2 regions of the Pseudarthrobacter sp. 1C304 genome follow, and region 2 is predicted to be linked to the other one. Evidence: predicted binding sites of a transcription regulator. Region 2 holds the regulator's gene; the other holds the start of a gene.
What was found. The regulator HrcA, encoded in region 2, represses chaperone genes, less so after heat shock. The targets are predictions, from matches to a motif close to TTNGCACTCGNNNNNNNCGAGTGCNAA.
Positions count from the first base shown of each region.

Region 1: a site for HrcA is predicted at 5,890-5,916, ahead of groES (co-chaperone GroES). Genes of this name have one in related genera too.

Region 1 is NZ_JBQQCH010000002.1:306,016-315,085, forward strand. Features, by position in the region: gene ACTWQD_RS05430 (acyltransferase family protein) at 1-1,319, opposite strand, end outside; gene ACTWQD_RS05435 (ATP-dependent DNA ligase) at 1,465-2,988, opposite strand; gene ACTWQD_RS05440 (dihydrofolate reductase family protein) at 3,047-3,646, shown strand; gene groL (chaperonin GroEL) at 3,751-5,361, opposite strand; gene groES (co-chaperone GroES) at 5,438-5,734, opposite strand; gene ACTWQD_RS05455 (hypothetical protein) at 5,950-6,378, opposite strand; gene ACTWQD_RS05460 (THUMP-like domain-containing protein) at 6,436-7,692, shown strand; gene ACTWQD_RS05465 (shikimate 5-dehydrogenase) at 7,731-8,552, opposite strand; gene ACTWQD_RS05470 (glycoside hydrolase family 3 N-terminal domain-containing protein) at 8,608-9,070, opposite strand, start outside.
Region 2 is NZ_JBQQCH010000003.1:119,365-128,434, forward strand. Features, by position in the region: gene ACTWQD_RS08085 (PhoH family protein) at 1-433, opposite strand, end outside; gene ACTWQD_RS08090 (GerMN domain-containing protein) at 951-1,832, shown strand; gene ACTWQD_RS08095 (16S rRNA (uracil(1498)-N(3))-methyltransferase) at 1,869-2,648, opposite strand; gene dnaJ (molecular chaperone DnaJ) at 2,651-3,781, opposite strand; gene hrcA (heat-inducible transcriptional repressor HrcA) at 3,881-4,894, opposite strand; gene ACTWQD_RS08110 (DUF3097 domain-containing protein) at 5,171-6,016, shown strand; gene ACTWQD_RS08115 (DUF4870 domain-containing protein) at 6,174-6,593, shown strand; gene hemW (radical SAM family heme chaperone HemW) at 6,758-7,996, opposite strand; gene lepA (translation elongation factor 4) at 8,039-9,070, opposite strand, start outside.

The DNA.
Region 1 (9,070 bases), on a different contig from region 2:
GCCTCCGGCGTCGGCTTGCCCGCGTTTTCGGGGGCAAGGGCGGCGGCGCCGGGGGTCAGCTCCTTCGGCTGCGCGGCCGCGACGGCCTCGTCCGCCATCATTTTGCTCTGCCACACGGAGACCGGTCCCGCGAGCAGGGCGCCGCAGGCCGCGATTACGACGGCGGTGCGCCAGACGCGGCGCTGGGGCCAGTGCCATTCGCGCAGCGGCTTCTCCACGAACCGGGTGGTCAGCACGGCCAGCACGATGGATGCGGCGACGATCAGCAGGCCCTGGAGGAGGTTGGGCGCTGCGATGCCCGTGGCGGCGAGGGACAGCACCAGCAGCGGCCAGTGCCACAGGTACAGGGCGTAGGAGTTGTCCCCCAGCGCCACGAGCGGTTTCCAGGTCAGGAAACGGTCCACGCCGAAGCGGCTGCCGCTCCGCCCGGCGACGATGATGGCCGCCGCGGCCAGCGTGGGCCACAGCGCGATGAAGCCGGGGAAGGAGCGGTCCACGGTCAGCAGCAGCCCGCAGGAGAGCATGGCGGCGAGGCCGGTCCAGCCCAGGACGACCCGGAGCACCTTGCCGGGTTTGAGGTGCGGCAGGGCGAGGGCCAGGAGAGAGCCGAGGGCGAACTCCCACAGCCGGGTGCGGGTGTCGAAGTAGGCGTAGGCCTGGTTGGTGGCGGTCTGCTCGATGGAGAACACCAGCGACACCACGAAGATGGCGCCGAAGGCCGCAGCCAGGAGCGCCGGGTAGCTCACCCTCTCCCCCACCGGGGTCCGGTGCAGGAACCGCAGCAGCAGGGCCGCCCCGGCGAACACCAGCGGCCAGAGCACGAACACCTGGCCCTGGATCGACAGCGACCAGAAGTGCTGCAGCGGGCTGGCCCCGGCGTGGTCTTGGGCGTAGTAGTCGACGGCGGTGTCCGCCAGAAGCCAGTTCTGGCGGTACAGCAAGGAGGCCCATGCCTGGTCCAGCACATCCGGCCAGCGGCTCTGGGGCAGGACCACGCGGGTGCCGGCCAGGACGCCGAGGACCACCACCACAACGGCGGGCAGCAGCCGCTTGAGCAGGTGGAGCCAGTGGCTCGCCAGGCGCAGGGGCTTGCCGGCCTCGACCTTGCGGGCAAAGCTGAGGGTCATCAGGAATGCCGAGATCAAAAGGAAAATGTCCACGCCGCCGGAGACGCGCCCCAGCCACACGTGGTAGGTGACCACCATCAGCACCGCGAGGGCACGCAGCCCCTGGACTTCGGGCCGGTAGCCTGTTTTTGCGCGCGCCGGCGAACCCGCCGCAGCTTCCTTCGGGCTGGTGATGGTTCGCTGATTCGACACAGAGAGCCCCTTCAGGCCGGTTTCCAAAGCATCAATGTTACCGATCCGTAATTTCTCTGGCGAATTCAGGCGGCCGGGAAACCGCCGCCGCGCCGGTCTTCCACGGGCCGGGCGGCCCTCCTGTGGCGCGCTGGCGAGGTCTTCGCTACGGCCGCAGCAGGCCGCGCAGGGTCTGGATTGTGTCCGCGTCCGCCGGGGCCTTGTCCTCCCGGTAGCGCTTGACGCGCGCAAACCTCAGGGCGATCCCGCCCGGGTAACGCGGCGACTGCTGCACGCCGTCGATCGCTATTTCGACGACGGTGACCGGCTCAACCCAGACGGTGCCGGCCGTGCGCCGCACCTCGAGCTCCTGGAACCTCCCGGTCTGCCAGCGCAGCAGTTCGTCAGTGAGGCCCTTGAAGGTTTTGCCCACCATGACGTAGCCGCCGGGTTCGCCGAACTCGCCGCCGGGGTCCAGGGCGCCAAGGTGCAGGTTGGAGAGCATGCCGGTGCGGCGGCCCGAGCCCCATTCGCACGCGAGCACCACCAGGTCATAGGTGTGCACCGGTTTGACCTTCACCCAGTTGGATCCGCGCCGTCCGGCAGCGTAGGCCGATCCGATGGCTTTCACCACCACGCCCTCGTGGCCCGCGGCGAGTGCATCCCGCGACACCCGCTCGGCAACCTCAGGATCGGCGGTGATTTCCCCCGGAATCCGGTGCGCGGGTGCCACGCGCTCCAGGACCTCAATGCGGGTGGCCAGCGGTTCGTCCAGCAGGTCGCGTCCGTCGATGTGCAGCACGTCGAAAAACCAGGGGTGCAGCAGCGTTTCCCGGACTGCGTCGGCACCGAAGCGGGACATGGTTTCCTGGAAGGGCCGCGGCGCGCCGTCCTCGTCCAGGGCGAGGGTTTCGCCGTCCAGGATCACGTCCTGCACCGGCAGCCCGCGGACCAGGTCCGCCACCTCGGGCAGCCGGTGTGTCACCTCCGCGAGGTTCCGGGTGTAGATGCGCACGTCGTTGCCGGAGCGGTGCACCTGGATGCGGGCGCCGTCGAGCTTGTATTCCACCGAGGCCTCCCCCGTGGCTTCCAGGGCTGCACGGGCACTCCCGGCGGTCGCGGCGAGCATGGGTTGTACCGGACGGCCCACCACCAGGCCGACGGCGTCCAGCTCGGCCGGGGTGCCGGTGAGCGCCAGGAGGGCGGCACCCCCGAGGTCGCCGGACAGCATGGCCGCACGGCGCACCGCCTCTACGGGCCTGCCAGCGGCGCGGGCCACGGCATCCGTCAGCACTCCCTCCAGGGCGCCGGTGCGCAGTTCCCCGAGCAGCACGCCGGCGATGAAGGACTGCTCGGACGCGGTGGCCGCCGCCATCAGCGTCCGGAGGATGGCGGCCCGCTCCCCGCCCGAACCGGTACCGGCGGTTGCCAGGAGCCGGTCCAGCGCGGCATCAAAATCGGCCACGGTGAGGCTGGGCTCCGCGGCCGGTTCTTCCTTGGCCGCCGCCATGCCGCTCCAGCCCACGCCCACACGGCCCTGGCGGGGCTTGGCACTAAGCAGTCCCACCGCCGTCGGGATCTCCGCCGGCTCAAGCCGGCCCAGAAGCTGGGCCAGGGCATCCACCTTGGCCAGCCGGGACCGAGTTGATGCGACGGCTGTTGTGGTTTCCACGAGCTCAAGGAGCAGCATGGCACCAATCCTGCCATGGCACTGGACATCGTCCGCGTGCTGCTTCCACAATGGGCGCGTGGGGATCATCGTGGCGAACCTGTTCATCACCCTCGACGGCGTCTACCAGGCGCCGGGCGGCCGTGAAGAAGACCCCGAAGGCGGCTTCGTTTTCGGCGGTTGGCAGGCGCCCGTGTCCGATGAAGGATCCGGCGCTGCCATCGCGGCCGACATCGCGACGATGGATGCCCTCCTCCTCGGCCGGAGAACCTACGACATCTTCGCGGCTTACTGGCCCCACCAAGCGGATGCGATCGCCGGGGCACTCAACCGGGTGCCCAAGTTCGTTGTGTCATCTTCCCTGCAGGACCCCGCGTGGGCGGGCACCATGGTCCTTCCGGATGCCGCGGCAGCGGGCGGGCTCCGGGACCAGTACCGGCAGGTGCACATGTTCGGCAGCGGGGTCCTCATCCGCTCGCTGCTGGCGGCAGGGGTCCTGGACCGCCTCCACCTCTGGCTGTACCCGGTGGTCCTCGGGCAGGGCAGACGTCTCTTCGACGGCGGAGCGGTGCCCGCCACGTTCCGCCTCGCCGAGCCGGCGCGCAGCTTCCCCGCGGGTGCCGTCTCGCTGGTCTACGAGCCTGCGGGCGGCGTAAAAACGCAGGAAATGACGGCCTGACGGCCCGGGCCGGCCTGGCCCGGAACCATCCATGGCACACAAAAAACCGGCCCAGCATTGCTGGACCGGTTTTTTGTTGCGGCGGTGTGCCGTTGACGCGAAGGTCAGTGGCTGTGGCCTGCGTGCTCGTCCTCTTCGGCCGGCTTCTCGACCACGAGGGTTTCCGTGGTGAGCACCAGTGCCGCGATGGACGCCGCGTTGCGGAGAGCCGCACGGGTGACCTTGACCGGGTCGATGACGCCGGCGCTGATCAGGTCCTCGTACTCGCCGGTCTTGGCGTTGAAGCCCTGGTTGATGGCCGCGTCGGCCACCTTGGCGACGACGACGTAGCCGTCGAAGCCGGCATTCTGGGCGATCCAGCGCAGCGGCTGGGTCAGGGCCCGGCGGACGATGCCGACGGCGGCAGCCGCGTCACCTTCGAGGGCCTGGACGGCCGGATCCTCATCGAGCGCCTTGAGGGCGTGGATGAGGGCGGAGCCGCCGCCGGCCACGATGCCCTCTTCGAGGGCGGCGCGGGTCGAGGACACAGCGTCTTCGATGCGGTGCTTCTTTTCCTTGAGCTCCACCTCGGTGGCGGCGCCGACCTTGATGACGCCGATGCCGCCGGCCAGCTTGGCCAGGCGTTCCTGCAGCTTTTCCTTGTCCCAGTCGGAGTCGGTGCGGGTCAGCTCGGCGCGCAGCTGGGAAACCCGGGCTGCGACGTCCTCGGCCGATCCGGCGCCGTCAACGATGGTGGTGTTGTCCTTGGTGACCGTGATGCGCCGGGCGGTACCCAGCACCCCGAGGCCCACCGTGTCCAGGCTCAGGCCCAGCTCCGGGGAGACAACCTGCGCACCGGTGAGGGTGGCGATGTCCTGCAGCATGGCCTTGCGGCGGTCGCCGAAGCCCGGGGCCTTGACGGCAACAACGTTCAGGGTGCCGCGGATGCGGTTGACGATCAGCGTGGAGAGGGCCTCGCCCTCGACGTCCTCGGCGATGATGAACAGCGGCTTGGAGCTCTGCAGCGCCTTTTCCAGCAGCGGCAGGAAGTCCTGGACCGAGGAGATCTTGCCCTGGTTGATCAGGATCAGGGCGTCTTCGAGGACGGCTTCCTGGCGTTCCGCGTCGGTGACGAAGTACGGGGACAGGTAGCCCTTGTCGAACTGCATGCCCTCGGTGAGGACCAGTTCGGTCTGCGTGGTGGAGGACTCCTCGATGGTGATCACACCATCCTTGCCGACCTTGCCGAACGCCTCGGCCAGCAGCTCGCCGACCTCGTCGCTCTGGGCGGAGATGGACGCGACGTTGGCGACCTGGGTGCCTTCGACCGGGCGGGCGTTCTCCAGCAGGCGGGCAGCCACGGCCTCAACCGAGACCTCGATGCCGCGCTTGATCTGGCCGGGAGCTGCGCCGGCCGCAACGTTGCGGAGGCCTTCCTTGACCAGAGCCTGGGCCAGCACCGTGGCGGTGGTGGTGCCGTCGCCGGCAACATCGTTGGTCTTGGTGGCGACCTCCTTGGCAAGCTGCGCGCCAAGGTTCTCGTACGGGTCGTCCAGTTCGACTTCACGGGCGATGGTGACGCCGTCGTTGGTGATCGTGGGGGCGCCCCACTTCTTGTCCAGCACGACGTTGCGGCCGCGCGGGCCGAGCGTCACCTTGACCGTGTTGGCGAGCTTATCGATGCCGGCTTCAAGCGACCGGCGGGCAGCGTCGTCAAACGCAAGCTGCTTTGCCATGGTTTTGTCCTTTCAAGACAGAACCCCGCGCAACTGACCCGTCAAAGAAGGATCGGCGGCGCGGGGTCCAAGAGAGTTACTTTACGACGATCGCCAGGACGTCGCGGGCGGACAGCACGAGGTACTCGGTGCCGCCGGTCTTGACTTCAGTTCCGCCGTACTTGGAGTAGATGACAACGTCGCCGACCGTGACGTCGACCGGAACGCGGTTGCCGTTGTCGTCGAAGCGGCCGGGGCCTACTGCGACAACTTCGCCTTCCTGCGGCTTCTCCTGTGCGGAGTCCGGGATAACCAGGCCGGAAGCCGTGGTCTGCTCGGCTTCGAGCGGGCGGACAACAATACGATCCTCAAGAGGCTTAATAGAGACCGACAAGGACCTCTCCTTTTCGTCAGCAAATTCGTGGACTTTAAAGCGGTGGCGCCAAGGCATGCAGACCGTCGTCGCGGTGCCGGCAGCAGCCTGGCTGCAAAGCTTCAGGTGTTAGCACCCTCCTAGGGAGAGTGCTAATGACGACTCTATGTAAGGAGTTAGCACTCGGTCAAGGCGAGTGCCAGAAGTTCGTTCCCGGTGAACGCCGGGGAGGAGGTTTACGCCCGCCCGCCCAGGTCCTCGAAGTCCACGTCCTCGCCGTCCTCGGCGGCCCGTTCGTTCCGGTGCCGGTAGATCACCAGGGCGCCCGCCGCGGCCAGTGCGGTCCCGGCGGCCAGGAAGGCAATGCCGCCGGCGCGGACAGCGGCGTAGTTGTCGCGGATGTCCTTCGCCTCATCGGTGGCGTCCGCAATGTCCTTGCCGCCCACCGAATAGACGGTGGCGTTGAAGGAGTCCAGGAAGAAGATGATGACCAGCAGCGCGGCGCAGATCCCCGCGATCGCGATTCCGGCGATCAGCGCCGGCCGGGCGTAGCGGGCGAGCCCCCGGCGGGCGGGGCGGCCGCCGCCGTCGCCGTCCTGGGGAGCGTCGGCGTCCGGCCGGTAGTTCTCGTCCGTGCCATTGTTTGCCGTGCCGCTGTAATCCATGCCGTCAAGCCTATCGGTCGGAACGGACCGGCCGCGCCCTGAACTAGGCTTGATCCCATGGCTGACGCACCCCAGGACCAGATCGCGCCCCTTCTCAACCCCGAGGGCTGGGAGCTGCTGGCGTCGCTGGGCCCGTACCGGGAGGACGAGGCGTTCCGCCTCAACGCGTCCCTCCGGAAGGCCGGACACTCCCCCGAACTCGTCTCCGCCGTGCTCACCCAGTCGCGGCTGCGGACCAAGGCCGAGGCCAAGTTCGGCGAGTTCGCCCGGCAGATGATCTTCACCCAGGCGGGCCTTGAGCAGGCCACCCGGCTCACGGTGGCGGCCCGGCATGCGCAGCGTTTCGCGGAAGCCGGCGTGCAGCACGTGGCCGACCTGGGCTGCGGACTCGGCGCCGATGCCATGGCACTCGCGTCCCTGGACCTCCGGGTCACGGCGGTGGAAATGGATGAGACGACGGCGGCCTGCGCCACGATGAACTTGATCCCCTTCCGGAACGCCACCGTGGTCCACGCGGACGCGACGGCGGTGGACCTGGACGGGATGGACGGCGTATGGCTGGACCCGGCCCGCCGGACCACGTCCACATCTGGCACGAAGCGGATCTGGGACCCGGAGGATTTCTCCCCGCCGCTGTCCTTCGTCGAATCCCTGGCCGCCGCGGGCCTGGCCGTGGGCGTGAAGATGGGCCCTGGCATGCCGCACGATTCCGTGCCCGTGGACTGTGAAGCCCAGTGGGTCTCGGTGGGCGGGGACGTGACCGAAGTGGCGTTGTGGTTCAACGCAGTCCGGCGGCCGGGCATCCGGCGGGCGGCCCTGGTCCTGGGCCCCGCGGGGGCAGCGGAGCTCACCAGTTCCGAGGACTTCGACGGCGGCCCGGTTGCCCCGGTGGGGCCGGTGGAGGGGTACCTCTACGAGCCTGACGGCGCCGTCATCCGCGCGGGGCTGGTGGCCGACGTCGCCCTCCAGCTGGGCGGGCACCTGGTGGACGAACACATCGCCTACATCTGCGCCCCGGAACTGCACGACTCGCCGTTCGCCCGGGCCTACAAGGTGCTCGAGGTGATGCCCTACAACGTCAAGGCCCTCAAGGCCTGGGTGAAGGACCAGGGCATCGGCGTCCTGGACATCAAGAAGCGCGGCACGTCGGTCACGCCGGAGGAGCTGCGCAAACAGCTCCTCCCCTCAGGGAAGAACACAGCAGGGAAAAACACAGCAGGGAAGGCGTCGGGGAAAAGCGGCAAGAAAACGGCCACCCTGGTCCTGACCAGGATAGGCGAGGAGCGGGTGGCCGTTGTGGTGGAGCCGGTCTAGGACCGGCACCCGGTCTTTAGATTTCAGGAACCGGCGGGCTACTGGGCCCGCATGAAGTCCTCGGCCGCCCGGACCTGGGCGTCGCTGGGGCGTATCCCCGTGTACAGGACAAACTGTTCCAGCGCCTGGATGGTGGCCACTTCCGCCCCGGTGATCACGGTTTTGCCAGCCGCCCGGCCGGCCTGGACCAGCGGGGTTTCGGCCGGCAGCGCCACGACGTCGAACACCACCTTCGCGGCGTCGATCACCTCCTGCGGGAAGGACAGCGAGCCGGACTCCGGGCCGCCCGCCATGCCGATGGGGGTGACGTTGATGATCATGTCGGCTGTGGCGGAGGGTTCGACGTCGGCGCGCCAGGCGAAACCGTAGAGCCCGGCGAGCGCCCGGCCGGCTTCCTCGTTGCGCGCCACGATGGTGACGTCGCGGAACCCGGCATCGCGCAGCGCTGCCGCGGTGGCCTTGGCCATGCCGCCGGCGCCCCGCAGCAGCACCGAGTGCGACGCCGGGACAGCGTTGCGCTGCAGCAGCTGTTCGATCGCGGTGTAGTCGGTGTTGTAGGCGGTGAGCCGGCCGCCGTCGTTGACAATCGTGTTGACCGAGTCGATGGCCTTCGCGGAGGGGTCCATCACGTCCACGAGGGCGATGACATCTTCCTTGTACGGCATGGACACGGCGCAGCCGCGGATTCCGAGGCCGCGCACGCCGGCGATCGCCTGGACGAGGTCCGTGGGGGCGAAGGCCTTGTAAATCCAGTTCAGGCCCAGCTGTTCGTACAGGTGGTTGTGGAAACGCGTCCCGTTGTTGCTCGGCCGGGCCGAGAGCGAGATGCAGAGGGTCATGTCTTTATTCAGGATGGGCACCACCCCATTAAACGCCAGGCCGGCAGGTCAAGGGCGGTTTGCCGGGCCCGGCGTTTCAGCCGCAGCCGGTTCCCGGCGGCTGCGGCCCGACGGCGACCGGCAGGTTTCCGGGGGCTGTGGCATGACCGGCCAGCACGGCGGCCAGCGCGTCGAAGGCCCCCTGGCTGCGGCCGTACAGGGCGATCCTGGCCGGCGCGTCCGACTCCGCCAGCGGCCACGGCGCATCCAGCGCCACCGCCACGGCAGCGCCGTCCTCCGCTGCCGCCGTGGCGCCGCGCCCGATCAGGGAGACCAGTGGTCCCGCCCCGACACGGATGCCGGCCGTCCGCGCGGCGGCGGCAAAGCGGGCCCGGTCCTCGGCCGTGCCGCCGGTGACGCGGACGCTGGCGGGCACGATCGGCCCGCGGCACGGGCCGGCCAGCACGGTGATGGCCGCTTCGGAGACGTCGCGTGAGGTTTCGGCGCCGCTGCCCGGGGGTGTCCCCGCCCCGGCGCCGGTGCGGCCGCGCCAGATCATC
Region 2 (9,070 bases):
TCTTCTGGTTCAGCGTCTTCGGCCGGATGGTCTTGCCCCGGCTCGACAGGATGTTGTGCGTGAGCACCTCCACCGGGTTCTGCAGCGACTGGGTGCGGAGCATCGAGACGAGCTGCTGCAGGACGGCGGGCGTGATGACCGTGCCCCGGGCCACGAGGCCGCGGACCTCGGTGAGCAGGCGCATAATGCGCGGAACGTCCGCGGCGGGCCCGCTGATCGCGAGCTCATTGCCGCGGACATGGAAGTCGACGGCCGGGTACTGGGACTCAATGAAGCGCAGGGCCTCGTCATGGCTGCCGAGGGACTGGACCATCTGATCGGAACTGTCGAACAGGACTACCTCCGTCCGCAGCCCTGGGAGGGAGTGGGGAAATTCCCCTGCGGAGCGCTCTCCGGCGCTGATCCGGGCCTTGCCGTTCGCTGCTTCAGTCATGGTGATGGCCCGCGGGCCTCTGGTCCCCTCCAGTCGGAAATGGTCTGCCCCCTGATCCGGCCCGGCGGTCAGCTGAAGTCTCAACTAACTGCCGCCTCAATTAACTGCTGTCTGAATTAACTGCGGTGCCTGACTCCGGTTCCGGGTGTCAGCGGGTCCTCCTATCTTACGCCAGCAGCGGCTCCCCATGCCGCCGGCCGCGGGGTCCGCCGGCCCGCGGGCACGCACCGTTCCCGGTTTTAGGTATCAACTTCGTATCGGCCTCATATCGTTACCGTTGCATTTCCGGCCGTGCGGCCTAAACCCCGGTTCTGCGCCAAAGGCGTGTGCCATGCTGGAAATCGGCCACCCCCGGCAGTTCCGGCGGGCGGCACCAAAGATCCCAGGCACCGGGCGCGATACCGGGCGCACGACCACCGGCAGCAACACCGAGCAGACAAGGGCAGCGGCGATCAGGAAACGCGGAAACGGGCAGACAGCAGCAGGCAGGCGCGTAGGTCCGCGCTTGCTTCTTCTGATGCTGCCCGCGGCGCTGGCCCTGTCCGGGTGCGTGGCAACCCCCCAGCCCGGCGCCACCAACGCCAGCACCCCCTCGCAGGTGATGTCCGCGCAGGCGTCGGCGGCCACCACCAGCGCGCCGCTGGAAACCACCCAGGCATCCAACAAGGCCCCGGTCTACTGGATCGGCCGGAGCAATGAGGACACGTTCCTTTACCGCGAGTTCCGCGACGTCCCCGAGGAGGAGAATCCGGTAACACGGGCGCTGCGGGTCATGATGTCGCAGAAGCCGCTGGACCCGGACTTCTTCACGCCGTGGCAGAACCCGAAGAAACTCGCGACGTCCATCTCCGGCAAGAACGTTATTACGGTGGACATGTCCGCCGATGCCTTCAACAGCAACGTCGATCCCGCCATGGCGGAGCGGGCCGTCCAGCAGTTGGTGTACACCGCGACGGCGGCCGCCGCCAGCGCCGGACTGATCGATTCCGGGCAGCAGATCCAGGTGGTGGTCCTTGTGGACGGCCACACCGACTACGTTGCTTTCAACCATGTCCGGCTCGGCGCTCCGACCGCGCGGACCGCCGGAATGGTGGCCCCGGTCTGGATCATCGATCCCCAGGAGGGGACCTCGGTGGACGACGGCGCCGTCAAGATCTCGGGCCGCAGCATCGACCCCGGCGGAGAGCTCCGCTGGGAGATCCTGCGGATCGACGGCAGCATCACCACCACCTACCTGAACGGGACGGTCACGGCGTCGTCCGGGACCGGCGAACCGGGTGCCTTCAGCCTCTCGGTCAACCTCGGGCCCGGGAACTACGAGGTCCGGGTGTCGCAGGTTGAAGAAGGAAACCCGGACAAGGACTTGAACGTCGACACGCGCGGATTCACGGTCAAGTAGGCGCCCCCGCCGGAGGTGGCACCGGCCGGCTCCGGGCTACCAGCGGCCCAGGATGTCGCTGGCGAGGACGGTGGCAGCGGGCCCTGCGGTGGACGACCGCAGTACGTGGTGTCCCAGCAGGGCCGTGACAGCGCCGGCGTCGCAGAGCCGGGTGACTTCCCGGGGGCTGATGCCGCCCTCCGGTCCCACAATCAGCAGGATTTCGCATGCGTCAGCGGCCCCTCCGGCAGCGGAATCCGCCGCCTGCCAAGCCTCCAGCACGTGGCGCAGCGGACGCACCGCGTCCTCGTGGAGGATGACGGCCAGGTCAGCGGCGGCCACTGCGGCCTGCAGCCCGGCGGTGTCGACGGCGGAACGTACCTCAGGGATCCACGCACGGCGCGCCTGTTTGGCCGCCGCCGTGACGATTGACTGCCACTTGGCGTGGGCTTTCGCCGCCCGCTCCGCCTTCCAGCGGACGATGGAGCGTTCCGCCTGCCACGGTACTACGGCGTCGATTCCCAGTTCGGTGGCGGTCTCCGCCGCGAGCTCGTCCCGGTCACCCTTCGCGAGGGCCTGCACCAGGACCAGCCGGACCGGCGGCCGGGGCTCGTCGGAAAGTTCAGCGCACGTCACCGTCAGCTGGTTCGGGCCGACGGCCGCGACGGCGCCGGTCAGGCGTTTTCCGGCGCCGTCGGCGATGTCCACGGACTCACCCACGGTGAGCCGTTTCACCGTGACGGCGTGCCGCGCCTCGGCCCCGTCCAGGATGAACTCGGAACCGGGCGCCAGCCCGTCCAGGGTGCCGGGGGCCGTGAAGAAAACGGGGTTGCTCACCGCTACAGGTTACCGAGGCGGTCCCGGAGCTTCGCGAAGACACCGCCGCTCGCCGCGAGCTTTCCCTCGGTGAACTGCTCGCCGCGCAGCTTCGCGAGCTGGCGCAGCAGGTCCTCCTGGGCGGCGTCGAGCTTGCCGGGGGTATCAACCTGCAGGTGGACCTTGAGGTCCCCCCGGCCGTAGCCGCGCAGGTGGGTGACGCCGAGCCCGCGGAGGGTGATGACCTCACCGGACTGCGTGCCGGCCTTGACGTCGATCTCCTGCTGGCCGTCAAAGGTGTCCAGCGTGAGCTCGGTGCCCAGGGCGGCGGCCGTCATGGGGATGTTGAGGCTGGCGTGCAGGTCGTCGCCGTCGCGCACGTAGGTGGCGTCGTTGTTGACGCGGATCTCCACGTACAGATCGCCGGCGGGTCCGCCGGCAGGACCGGCCTCGCCCTGGCCGGAGAGCTGGATGCGGGTGCCGGTGGCGACGCCGGCGGGAACCTTGACCGTCAGGGAGCGCCGGCTGCGGATCCGGCCCTGGCCGGCGCATTCGTTGCAGGGGTCCTTGATAACGGTGCCAAAGCCCTCGCAAGAGCCGCAGGGCGCCGTGGTCATGACCTGGCCGAGGATGGAGCGGACGGCGCGCTGCACCTGACCGCTGCCGCCGCAGATGTCGCAGCGCTCCGGGTGGCTGCCTTCCCGGCAGCATGAGCCCTCGCAGGTGGGGCAGGTGACGGCCGTGTCGACTTCGATTTTCTTGTTGACGCCGAACACGGCGTCGCGGAGGTCGATCCGGACGCTGATCAGGGCGTCCTGGCCGCGGCGGACCCGGGAGGCCGGACCGGCCTGGCCGCCGCCGGCGCCGAAGAAGGTCTCGAAGATGTCCTGGAACGCGAAGCCCTGGCCGGAGTAGCTTCCGCCGCCAAACCCGTTCTCGGTGCCGTTCTCGTTGCCGGTGGTGTCATAGATCCGGCGCTTCTGCGGATCGGACAGCACCTCGTAGGCGTGCGTCACGGCCTTGAACCGCTCCGATGCGTCATCCCCGGGGTTCACGTCGGGGTGGAGGGTCCGCGCCAGCTTGCGGTAGGCCTTCTTGATTTCTTCACCCGTAGCTTCGCGGGAGACTCCAAGAACGTCGTAGTGGCTGCTCAAAGTGTGTATCTCTTCCTGGTTGTACTGCCGGTTAGGGGCAAGCGGTAAGGGGCAAGAAGCCTGGTTGGTGCCCGGCGGTCCGGGTGTGGGCGTTGTCCGTCAGGGTCCGAGGATCCGTGACAGGTAGCGGGCCACCGCCCGGACGGCGGCCATGGTGGTGGGATAGTCCATCCGGGTGGGGCCGAGCACGCCGACCTTGGCGGTCGCGTCCGGCCCGTAGCCGGTGGCCACCACCGAGGCCTCCGCGAGTCCGTCGTACGGGTTCTCCCGGCCGATGCTGACCGTGACGCCGCGCGGGTCCGCGGCCATGTCGCTCAGCAGGCGCAGCATGACCACCTGCTCCTCGAGGGCCTCCAACACCGGGCCGATGCTCAGCGGGAAGTCCACATTGGAGCGGGCCAGGTTGGCTGTGCCGGCCATGACCATGCGCTCCTCGCGGCTGCTCGTGGCCAGGGCCTCCAGGCCGCGGGCCAGCGCCTGGGCGACGCTGCGCCGTGCGGGCGGGCAGCTGGCAACCACTGCCTGCAGCGACTGCGGCAGGATGTTCAGCGGGGTGCCGGAGAGGGAGCCGAGGAACCGTGTGCGGAGTTCGGCGAGGGCGTCGTCGGGGAGGTCCTGGCCGACGTCGATGACCCGCTGTTCCACCTTGCCGGTGTCCGCGATCAGCACCGCGAGCACCTTGCGGGGTGCCAGCAGGACGAATTCGATGTGCCGTACCTTGGCCCTGCTGAGGTGCGGGTACTGCACGACGGCGACCTGGTTGGTCAGCTGCGCGAGCAGCCGGACGGTCCGGTCCAGGACGTCATCGAGGTCATCGGAGCCCTCCAGCAGCGCCTGGATGGCGCGGCGTTCCGCCGGCGAAAGGGGCTTGACCGCCGAAATCTGGTCGACGAAGAGCCGGTAACCCTTGTCCGTGGGGATGCGCCCGGCACTGGTGTGCGGCGCCGTGATCAGCCCCTCGTCCTCCAGGGCGGCCATGTCATTGCGGATCGTGGCACTGGACACGCCCAAGTGGTGCCGCTCGACGAGGGCTTTGGAGCCGACGGGTTCCCGTGAATGGACATAGTCCTCCACGATGGCGCGCAGCACTTCGAGTTTGCGTGGTTCGCTCACGTTCCACCTCCAATCGACGGTCCGGCGTCCGGCGCCGCCGTTCACCGGCCGCACCGCACACTGCGCTGGCACAAGGCATGTTCAACAGGAGCTGTGTTCAATAACCACAACGTCCAACAAGCGCTGTGGTTAGCACTCGACATGCCTAAGTGCTAACCAGTCTAATATGAGTCGCCGCGTTGTTAGCATTGGATTCGCTCCGGGCGTTCTTCCCGGGGCTGGTGTTTTCGGGCACAGCCCGCCGTCAAAGACCAAGCGCAAAGCAGTGTGGAACCAATGTCGTACCAGAACTGGGGCCCCCAGGACCTGTCCGCCCCCGCCAAGACCCAGCTGCCGGAGGTGCCGGTGGAGCGCGGCATGGTGCTGGAGGAAGTGCAGTCCGGCTGGGTGGGGGCCGTGACCCGGGTCGAGAAGTCCGGCGGAATGCACGTCGTTGCCCTGGAGGACCGCCGCGGCAAGTCGCGGTCGTTCCGGCTCGGCTTCGGCTTCCTGCTGGAAGGACAGCCGATCCGGCTGATGCCGCCGGCGCCGCGGGCCGCGGCCCCGGCCGGCACCCGCACGGCCTCCGGCTCTGTCCGGGTCGCCGGGCAGCGCGCCCAGGTGGCGAAAGCGAGCCGGATCTGGGTGGAAGGCAAGCACGACGCCGAACTCGTCGAAAAAGTCTGGGGCGACGACTTGCGGGTGGAGGGCATTGTGGTCGAGCCGCTGCACGGCATTGACGACCTCGCCGGCGCGGTGGCCGCCTTCCGGCCCGGACCCGGCCGCCGGCTTGGTGTCCTGGTGGACCACCTGGTTCCTGATTCCAAGGAATCCCGGATCGCCGACGCCGTCATGGCATCCCCCGGCGCGGCCGGGAACGTGCTGATTGTGGGCCACCCGTACGTGGACGTCTGGCAGGCGATCCGGCCCGCTGTGCTGGGGATCGAGAAGTGGCCCGTGATCCCGCGCGGCGTTGACTGGAAAACCGGCATCCTCATGGCGTTCGGCTGGCCGCACAGCACCAAGGAGGACATCGGCCTGGGCTGGCAGAAACTCCTCGGCGCGGTGCGCAGCTACGCCGATTTGGAACCGTCCCTGCTGGGAAGGGTGGAGGAAGTGATCGACTTCCTCACGGTGCCCTGAGTTCCCGTCCGGCCGCCCGCACCAGCGGGCCAATCCGCGATTCCGCCCCCAAGCAAGTATTCTTGGTAAGGCGGCTTCGCTCCCGGCGCAGCCCTGGCATTTCCAGGCACCGCATTTCCAGGCACCAATGCAACACCGCAATCCGAAGGACGACACCGTGGCAGATGATGCACGCGAATACCCCGGCGACCAGGCCGGCCATGGCCAGCCGCCTTACCACGGCGTTCCCGCCAATGCGCTGCCGCTGACGGCAAACGAGGACCGCCAGTGGGCCACGCTCGCGCACTTCGGCGGCATCCTCGGCTGCGTCCCTGCGCTGCTGATCTACCTGATTTTCAAGGACCGCGGCCCGTTCACCGCACAGGAGTCCAAGGAAGCCCTCAACTTCACGCTGCCGCCCACGATCGCCGCGGTGGTCTGCAACCTGCTGGTCTTCGTCCCGGTGGTGGGCAACATCTTCGCCGTCCTCGCCACGGTGATCTGGATTGCCGTCACCTGCTTCTCCGTCGCGGCCGGCATCCACGTCAACCGCGGCCAGCCGCACCGCTACGAGTTCAATCTCCGCTGGATCAAGTAGCGCAACGGCACCAACACCAGCACCAGATCGAACCAGGAAAGCCGGCCGCAGCCCCACGGGGCGGCGGCCGGCTTTTTGGTTTGCGGGCCGGTCGGGCAGGATCCTCCGGACCCTGGTCGGGCAAAATCCTCCGGGCACCTAATCGGGCAAGATCCTCCGGACACCTAATCTGGCAGGATCCTCCGGACCACGGCATCGGCGAGCAGCCGGCCCTTCAAGGTCAGCACGAGGGTACCGTGGAAGGCCGCCGCCGGCTCGATCAGCCCGTCGGCGATCAGCCCGGCGATGGCGTGCCTGCCAGTGTCGCCCAGTCCGCCCAGGCTGGGAATCTCCAGTCCGGAGCTGAGACGGGCTTCCAGCATGACCCGCTCCACGTTGCGGGTTCCGGAATCGAGGGTTTCCCGGCCGGCGGCCGGTGACAGCCCGGCGGCCATCCGGCCGGCGTAGGCGGTGGGGTGCTTGACGTTCCACCAGCGCACGCCCCCGACGTGGGAGTGCGCCCCCGGGCCGATCCCCCACCAGTCGTCCCCGCGCCAGTACGCGAGGTTGTGGCGGCAGGCCTGCTCCGGTGTGCGGGACCAGTTGCTGACCTCGTACCAGGACAGCCCGGCGGCCGAGATGAGCTGGTCGGCGAGTTCGTATTTGGCGGCGTGGTCGTCGTCGTCGATTTCCGGGACCTCGCCGCGGCGGATCTGGGCCGCGAGTTTAGTGCCGTCCTCCACGATCAGCGCGTAGGCGCTGATGTGGTCGGGCGCGTAGGACAGTGCCGTCTCCAGCGAGTAGCGCCAGTCGGCCAGCGACTCCCCCGGGGTGCCGTAGATCAGGTCAAGGCTGACAGCGAGGCCGGCTTCCCGCGCCCACTGCACCGCCTGCGGCACCCGGCTGGGGGTGTGGGTGCGGTCCAGCACCTTCAGGACGTGCGGCACTGCCGACTGCATGCCAAAGGAGACGCGGGTGAAACCGGCGTCGGCGAGCAGCTGCAGGGAAGCAGGCGTGACGGAGTCCGGGTTTGCCTCCGTGGTGACCTCGGCGCCCGGCGCAAGGCCCCACGCCCCGATCGCTGCCGTCAGGACACTCGCCAGGTCCTCGGCCGGGAGCAGTGTGGGGGTGCCGCCCCCGAAGAAGACCGTGCTGAGCGGGCGTGCCGGGAGCCCGGACGCCGCCAGGACTTCAGCGGCGAACTGCACCTCCGCCACCGCGGTGGCGGCGTAGGCGTCCTGGGACGCGCCCCCGCCGAGTTCCGTGGCGGTGTAGGTGTTGAAGTCGCAGTAGCCGCAGCGCACGGCGCAGAACGGGATGTGCACGTAGAGCCCGAAGGCCCGGGAGGCGGCGTCTTCCAGCGCCTGGGCAGGCAGGAGCCCGTCCGGTGGCGCGGGGTCGCCCAGCGGCAGGGCGCTAGGCACGGGCCGGACCCGCCTGCGGGAGGACAGTCATGGCGGGCACCGCTACTTCTTGGCCTTGTCCTTGGACTCATCCGTGGTGAGGGCGGCGATGAAGGCTTCCTGCGGCACCTCGACCCGGCCCACCATCTTCATGCGCTTCTTGCCTTCCTTCTGCTTTTCCAGCAGTTTGCGCTTTCGGGTGATGTCGCCGCCGTAGCACTTGGCGAGCACGTCCTTGCGGATGGCGCGGATGCTTTCGCGGGCGATGATCCTCGACCCGATGGCGGCCTGGATGGGCACCTCGAACTGCTGCCGCGGGATCAGTTCACGCAGCTTGCTGGTCATCATCACACCGTAGGCGTAGGCCTTGTCCCGGTGGGTAATGGCGGAGAACGCATCCACCTGCTCGCCCTGGAGCATGATGTCCACCTTGACGAGGTCGGCCACCTGGTCGCCGTCGGCCTTCCAGTCCAGCGAACCGTAGCCGCGGGTCTTGGACTTCAGGATGTCGAAGAAGTCGAAGACGATCTCGGCCAGCGGAAGCCGGTACCGGATCTCCACCCGGTCCTCGGAGAGGTAGTCCATGCCGCCCATGACGCCGCGGCGGCTCTGGCAAAGCTCCATGATGGCGCCGACGAAGTCGTTGGGCGCCAGGATGGTCGCGGACACCATCGGCTCGCGGACCTCGGCCACCTTGCCGGTGGGGTACTCGCTGGGGTTGGTGACGTGGACAACCCGCTTGTCCTCCAGCGTGACCTCGTATTCCACGTTCGGCGCGGTGGAAATCAGGTCCAGGTTGTATTCGCGCTCGAGCCGCTCACGGGTGATTTCCAGGTGCAGCAGGCCCAGGAAGCCCACACGGAAGCCGAAGCCCAGGGCCGCGGAGGTCTCCGGCTCGTAGACGAGCGCGGCGTCGTTGAGCATCAGCTTCTCCAGCGCGTCGCGGAGCACCGGGTAGTCCGTGCCGTCCAGCGGATACAGGCCGGAGAAGACCATCGGCTTGGCGTCGGCATAGCCGGGAAGCGACTCGGCGGCGGGCTTGGCCAGGTTGGTGACGGTGTCGCCGACCTTGGACTGGCGGACGTCCTTCACACC